DNA from 2 places in the Crossiella sp. NPDC003009 genome. Region 1 is predicted to be linked to the other one. Evidence: riboswitches for the same ligand, from Rfam matches in the RefSeq annotation. Region 1 holds a riboswitch; the other holds the start of a gene.
What was found. Region 1 has a riboswitch for cyclic di-AMP ahead of ACWDY5_RS30095 (NlpC/P60 family protein). Riboswitches for the same ligand answer to the same signal wherever they lie in the genome.

Region 1 (3,374 bases):
TGCGCGACTCCGCGGTCTTCCGCAACGCGGTGGTGCAGTGGTGCCGGGAGCACCGGCCCAGCACCCTGGAGCTGGCGCCCGGCGACCCGGTGGCCACCGCGGCCGCCGCGGTGCTGCTGGCCGATCCGGCCGCCCCGCTGCACGTGGAGCTGGTGGCCAGGCGCTCGGTGGACGCGCAGCTGCGGGCCGAGCGGGACGCGGCGCTGTCCCGGCTGGAGCGGCTGGAGGCCGAGCTGGCCAGGGTGCGCGCCGAGCTGGCCGAGGCCAGGGGCGCGGCCGAGCAGGTCCGGCAGGAGGGCGAGGCCGAGCTGGACCGGCTGCGCAAGCGCCTGCGCGAGCAGGGCGTGAAGCTGCGCCAGGCCAAGGACGAGGCCGAGGCGGCGCGGTCCGCGCTGAGCAAGGGACACGGCGAGACCGAGGCGGTGGTCGCCGCGGTCACCGCAGAACGGGACAAGGAACGGGAACGGGCCGAGGTGGAGCGGCTCAAGGCCGCCCGCGCCCAGGCCGAGGCCGAGGTGGCCAGGCAGTCCGCCCGCGAGGCCAGGCAGGCCGACGAGGTCCGGCTGGGCCTGCTGGTGGACACCCTGGCCGGCGCGGTCACCGGGCTGCGCAGGGAACTGGCCCTCGGCGGCAGCGGCCCCCGGCCCGCGGACACCGTGCGCGGGGCCACCCCGGCCTCGGGTGCGGTCGGCCGGGTGCAGGACCCGGCCGCGCTGGACCGGCTGCTGGCGCTGCCTGCCGTGCACCTGGTGGTGGACGGCTACAACGTGACCAAGACCGGCTATCCCGAGCTGACCCTCTCCGAGCAGCGGGACCGGCTGGTGCACCAGCTCGCGGTGCTGGCCGCGCGCACCGGGGCCGAGGTCACCCTGGTCTTCGACGGCGCGGGCGTGGTCGCGGTGCCCGCCTCCGCGCCGCGCGGGGTGCGGGTGCTCTTCAGCGACCCCGGGGTGCTGGCCGACGACGTGATCAGGGCGCTGGTCACCGCCGAGCCGGAAGGCCGCCCGGTGGTGGTGGTGACCTCCGACCGCGCGGTGGCCGACTCGGTGCGCAGGCGCGGTGCGCACCCGGTGCCCTCGGCCGTGCTGCTGGCCAGGCTCGGCCGGGTGTGAGTCCACCCATACCCGCTATACGTGTGGCGCTCGTCACTTTTCTCGGATGAACCATCCTGCAACCAGAAACCGTCCGTGTCGGTGCGTGGCCAGAGTTGATCTCTGGACAGGGCGAACACCGCAGGTCGCGCTGAATATAGTGAGCGACTACACAGCGCTGTTGTGTCGCTGGGTAACTACTCCGATCGGGCGGCCAGGTCACGGCCAAACATCGGCCGACCCCCGGCGGTGGACTGCGGGCCTCACTACTCGTAACCTGTCCGAGATCTCGCGGCGGACCGTCGTCCAACCGAGGGCGACACCGCGAGTCACCGCCGAATCGGCCTGTCGGGGGGCCGAACCGGGGACCCAGGCAGTTGGGGTGAATCGGGCGGGCCTTGATCGAAGGCGCCGCGCGTAGGGCGACTTCGGGCCCGAACCCGTCAGCTAACCCGGTAAGCGGTAGCGAGCACGAAGGAGTAGTACGCCACGTGGCGTCGCATCGACTCAAGCGCACGATGCGCGGGGCCCTCGCGGCCTCAGCAGTGGTCGTAGCTGTTGGCATCGCGCCGACGACCCCCGCGCTGGCCGACCCGGAACTGCCCGCCAACGCCTCCGAGGCGATGAAGCAGCTCCAGGAACTGGCCAAGGAGACCGAGAAGCTCGCGGAATCCCTGCACGAGGCCCAGGACGACCTCGACAAGAAGAACGCGGACCTGGCCAAGGCCAACAAGGAGGCCGAGGACGCCAGCAAGCTGGGCGCCCAGGCTCGCGAGCAGGAGCAGGCACTCCGCCAGGACGTCGACAAGGTCGCCGCCGCCGACTTCGAGGGCGCCCGGCTGAGCCAGGTCGAAGCGCTGATGACCTCGTCGTCGCCGCAGGTGTTCCTGGAGAAGATGTACGTGCTGGACCTGATCGCGGGCGACAACAAGGACGCGATCGACAAGCTGCACGCCACCATCAAGCAGGCCGAGGACGCGGCCAAGCGAGCGGTGGACGCCAAGGACCGCGCGCAGAAGGCCACCGACGAGGCCCAGCGGATCAAGGCCGAGCTGGACAAGCGCGACGCCGAGCTGAAGAGCCGCACGTCCAAGGTGAAGGCGCAGTACGACAAGCTCACCGCGGACGAGAAGAAGAAGCTCAAGGGGCCCGAGGACAACTCGGTCGTCGACATCCCCGGCAACAGCGGCATCGCGGGCGCGGCGCTGCAGAAGGCGCTGAGCAAGCGCGGCTCGCCCTACGTCTACGGCGACGAGGGCCCGAGCACCTTCGACTGCTCCGGCTTGGTCTACTGGGCGTACCAGCAGGTCGGCATGACGCTGCCGCGGTCGAGCTCGCAGCAGGCGCGGATCGGCACCGCGGTGCCGATCAACGCGATCCAGGCGGGCGACCTGGTGGCCTACAAGGGCCACATCGGCATCTCGGTCGGCAACGGCAAGATGGTGCACGCGCCCACCACCGGCGACGTGGTCAAGATCGCCCCGCTGCAGAGCGGGATCATCGCGGTCCGCCGGGTCGGGGTCGGGTCCTGACCCAGACGGGTAGGTAAGTCTGTTTTCCGCGGGGCCGTCACCGATCGGGTGTCGGCCCTGCGGCCATTCCCGTCCTAGGATGCAGCTGTGTCCGGGGTTGGCCGGTACAGGAGTTGGCTGGTCGCCGCGGTGGCCGCCGTGCTGCTTGCTGGGCTGGCCGTGGTCGCCACGCCGCAGGCCAGGGACGTCGTCGACCCCTCGCCCCAGGTCACCACCCTGGACGCGGCGGGCCGCCCGGTCCCCCCGGAAGCCCCGGCCACCTCGGCGGAGGCCCCGCGCGCGGCCGCGGTGGCCGAGCTGCTGCGCCGCAGGGCCGAGGCGGTGCTGCGCAGGGACGAGGCCACCTTCCTGGCCACCCTCGACCCCAACGCCGACTCCGCTTTCGGCACCGCCCAGCGCAACCTGTTCGTCAACCTGGCCGGGGTGCCGCTGAGCGGCTGGCGCTACCAGGTCGAGCCGGCCGAGGCGCTGGGCACCTCGGGGCTGACCTCCTACGCCCCCGACGCCGACGAGCTGTACTCGCCCAGGGTCGAGCTGAGCTACGCCATCGGCGGCGGCGACGCGGTGGCCACCACCCGGCCGATGGGCTACCTGTTCGCCCGCTACGGCGACAGCTGGTACCTGACCTCGGACTCGGCGCTGGAGGCCCAGGGCCGCCGGACCTGGCGCGGGCCGTGGGACTTCGGGCCCTGCCAGGTGCTGACCACCAACTCCGGCATCGTGCTCGGCCACCGTGCCAACCAGGCGCTGG
Region 2 (3,374 bases), on a different contig from region 1:
CTGGGCGAGGCGGAGGTGGTGATCACCGCGACGGTCCGCACCACCGATCGCACCGGGGTGGAGATGGAGGCGCTCACCGCGGTGGCCGTCGCCGGGCTCACCCTGCACGACATGGTCAAGGCGGTCGACCCGGCCGCGGTGCTGGACGCCGTCCGGGTTGACCGCAAGGAGGGTGGGAAGACGGGACTATGGACGAGACCGCAGCCGTGAGCCCGCGCAGTGCCCGGGTGGTCACCGCCTCCAACCGCGCCAGCGGCGGCGTCTACGCCGACCGCACCGGCCCGGTGATCGTCAGCTGGCTGCGCGAGCGCGGCTTCTGGGTGCCCGAGGCCGATGTGGTGCCCGACGGCGACCCGGTGGGCCAGGCGCTGCGCAAGGCGGTGACCGAACGGGTCGACGTGGTGATCACCACCGGGGGCACCGGCATCAGCCCCACCGACCGCACCCCGGAGGCCACCAGGGCGGTGCTCGACTACGAGGTGCCCGGCCTGGCCGAGGCGATCAGGGCCGCGGGACGGCCTGAGGTGCCCACAGCGGCCCTCTCGCGCGGACTGGCCGGGGTGGCCGGTAGGACCCTCGTCGTGAACCTGCCGGGCTCCACAGGCGGCGTGCGGGACGGTCTGGCGGTGCTCGACGGCGTGCTGGACCACGCGGTGAGCCAGCTCCGCGGCGGCGACCACGCCCCCGGCGGCGGTCCGCGCACCGGCCCGGCGGCCGCCGTGCTGCGTGCCGAGGTCACCGAGGACCCCGTTGACGTGGAGGAACACGCCCGCCTGGTGGCCCACCCGGCCGCGGGCGCGGTGGTCACCTTCGCCGGCGTGGTCCGCGACCACGACGAGGGCCGCGGCGTGACCGAGCTGGAGTACAGCGGCCACCCCAGCGCCGCCGAGGTGATCGCCGAGGTCGCCGGGGAGATCGCGCTGCGGCACCGGGGTGTGCGGGCCATCGCGGTCAGCCACCGGATCGGCCAGCTCAAGATCGGCGACGCCGCGCTGGCCTGCGCGGTGGCCGGCGAGCACCGCCGCGAGGCCTTCACCGCCTGCGCCGACCTGGTCGACGAGGTCAAGCGCCGCCTGCCCATCTGGAAGCGCCAGCTGTTCACCGACGGCGCCGAGGAATGGGTCAACTGCCCCTGAACACACGCGAAACCCCCGGTCGCCACGTGAACGACCGGGGGTTTCGCGAAATGTGCTCAGCGAGTCAGTGGACTCACTTCACGTCGAGCTTCTGACCCGGGAAGATCAGGTCAGCGTCCTTGACGATGTCCTTGTTGCGCTCGAACAGCGCCTTCCAGCCACCGTTGACCTGCAGCTTCGACGCGATGGTCGACAGGGTGTCACCCGCGACGACGGTGTAGTCCGCGCCGTTCTTGTCGGTGACGACCGGAGCCGGCTGGACCGGAGCGGCCGGCTTGATGACCGGCTTGCTGACCACGGGCTTGGGCGCGGCCTGCTTCTTCACGACCGGCTTGGCCGCGGGCTTCGGGGCGGGAGCGGGCTTGGCGTTGCCGCCGCCACCACTGCGCAGCGCCTTCGGGCCACAGGACGGCCACGGCTTGGGGCCGCGAGCCGCGAACAGGCGCTCGGCCACGGCGATCTGCTGCTCACGAGTGGCCTGGTGGGCGTACGGGGCGTACGCGCCGCCACCGTTGGACAGCCAGGTGCCGCGGTCGAACTGCAGGCCACCGTAGAAGCCGTTACCAGTGTTGACGTTCCACCGGTTGCCGCTCTCGCACTGAGCCAGCTTGTCCCAGTCCATGGACGGGGCAGCGCTAGCGGTGCCCGCGATGGCCATCGGGGCGGCCACTACGGCACCGGCGACAGCGATGCGCGCCACGGTGCGGGTGATGTTGGACTGCTTGCGGTGCTTGCCTCGGTAAGAAGCCATTTCCCTCTCGCCAACCGCGCCTACGAGGTGAGCTGTCGGATTCGGACCGGTGGTGCTGGCCCGGCCGGTTCTCACCGGCTTCACCCCAAGGGCGCTGACTGCTCGCCCGGAGTTGGTTCCCCCGCCCCTGTCCAGTTGAAGTTTCGCTCGGGGTTTGGTCGGGAACTCGCTTGGACAGGGCTTGGCGCTACGAGTTCCCGTCGTGCTGGCCGGTTCGGGGCCGACCGAGAAGCGACCGTACGTAACGCAACGGGGGTCCGCCAAACCTTCTGGACTGTGACCGTCGTCACTGTAACGTTTGGCGAAGTTCTGCGATGCCGGGTGTCTCCCCAGGTCAGTCTGCCGTTACCGCGCCGTGTCCTTACCGAGATCAATCACCGTCGGTGAGGCGTGGCTCACCCCGTCGCGGCACCCGAGTGACCCCGTAGGAACGCGGCGAGCCCGGCGAGGTCGTCGGTGTTGAGGTGATCGACTCCGGCCGCCGCGAGCTCCCGCCAGAGCGCCGCCCGCGCGGCCCCCGGCACATCCGGCGTCGCCCAGAACCGGAGCCGCTGCCCGCCCGCGTGCACCCGCCCGACGAGCTCCCGCAGCTTGGCCCGCTCCGCGGCGGGCATCTCGCCCTCACCCCGCCAGGCGAACAGCTTCGTCCAGTTGTCGGACACCAGCGGCGCCAGCCCCGGGGCCGCGCCGGGACCCAGGTCGGCCGGATCGGTGAGGCGTCCGTCATAGAAGGCCAGCCGGTCCCGCTGACCAGCCATGACCGCCCTCGGCCGGTCCCCGGAGATGACCGCCGTCACAGCCCCGCGCAGCACACAGCCGTGCAGGTACCGGCTGAACATCCAGGAGTACCGCGGTGACCGCAGCACCCGGTCCAGCTCGGCGTAGACCGCGGCCCCATTGGTCTTGATGTCCACCAGCAACTGGAACAGTCCGGCCCGCCCCGGGTAGATCCGCCCGCCGCCGGCCAGCGCCCGCTTCCGCAACGGCTCCAGGTACAGGGCCTGCAACGTCCGCTCCGGCCGCAGGTCGCCGGGGTCGTGCCCGACCAGCAGCGCCCCGTCCACCAGGTAGATGTCGGCCTCGACGCTGGTGAACCCGTGGTCCAGCGCGTCCAGCAACGGCCGCCCGTGCTCGTAGTCGTTGTGCGCGTGCGCCTGCGCCAGCGGCTTCACCCGCCCGGCCGCCTCCGCAGGCGCCACCGCCCCACCCAGCAACCCGGCCACCGCCAGCCCAACCAGCGCCGCCCGCAACCCGATCCGCACACCGACCTCCCGAGTGAGTCTGGGGCGCAAAGTAAAGCGGACGAACGACCGGCCGGTGAACGTGGTCCGGCCGGTTGGTTGCCGTGCCAGGGACATCGGTCCGTGCGACCATCGGCCAGGGGCAGGGGGAGGCGATGGCACCGGAGATCGAGTTTCGGGTGCTCGGGCCGCTGGAGGTCCGGGCGGGCGGCAGGCCACTGGTCATCGGCGCGGCCAAGCAGCGGG

Region 2: it holds a riboswitch for cyclic di-AMP, as region 1 does, so the genes downstream of both, ACWDY5_RS32860 (transglycosylase family protein) here and ACWDY5_RS30095 (NlpC/P60 family protein) in region 1, are expected to answer to the same signal.

What each region holds. Positions count from the first base shown of each region.
Region 1 covers NZ_JBSFUA010000037.1:24,557-27,930, forward strand. Annotated here, with positions in the region: gene ACWDY5_RS30090 (NYN domain-containing protein) at 1-1,112, shown strand, start outside; cyclic di-AMP (ydaO/yuaA leader) riboswitch at 1,415-1,568, shown strand; gene ACWDY5_RS30095 (NlpC/P60 family protein) at 1,583-2,623, shown strand; gene ACWDY5_RS30100 (basic secretory protein-like protein) at 2,711-3,374, shown strand, end outside.
Region 2 covers NZ_JBSFUA010000044.1:33,725-37,098, reverse strand. Annotated here, with positions in the region: gene moaC (cyclic pyranopterin monophosphate synthase MoaC) at 1-210, shown strand, start outside; gene ACWDY5_RS32865 (molybdenum cofactor biosynthesis protein MoaE) at 189-1,136, shown strand; gene ACWDY5_RS32860 (transglycosylase family protein) at 1,210-1,887, opposite strand; cyclic di-AMP (ydaO/yuaA leader) riboswitch at 1,887-2,045, opposite strand; gene ACWDY5_RS32855 (phosphatidylinositol-specific phospholipase C/glycerophosphodiester phosphodiesterase family protein) at 2,283-3,149, opposite strand; gene ACWDY5_RS32850 (BTAD domain-containing putative transcriptional regulator) at 3,284-3,374, shown strand, end outside.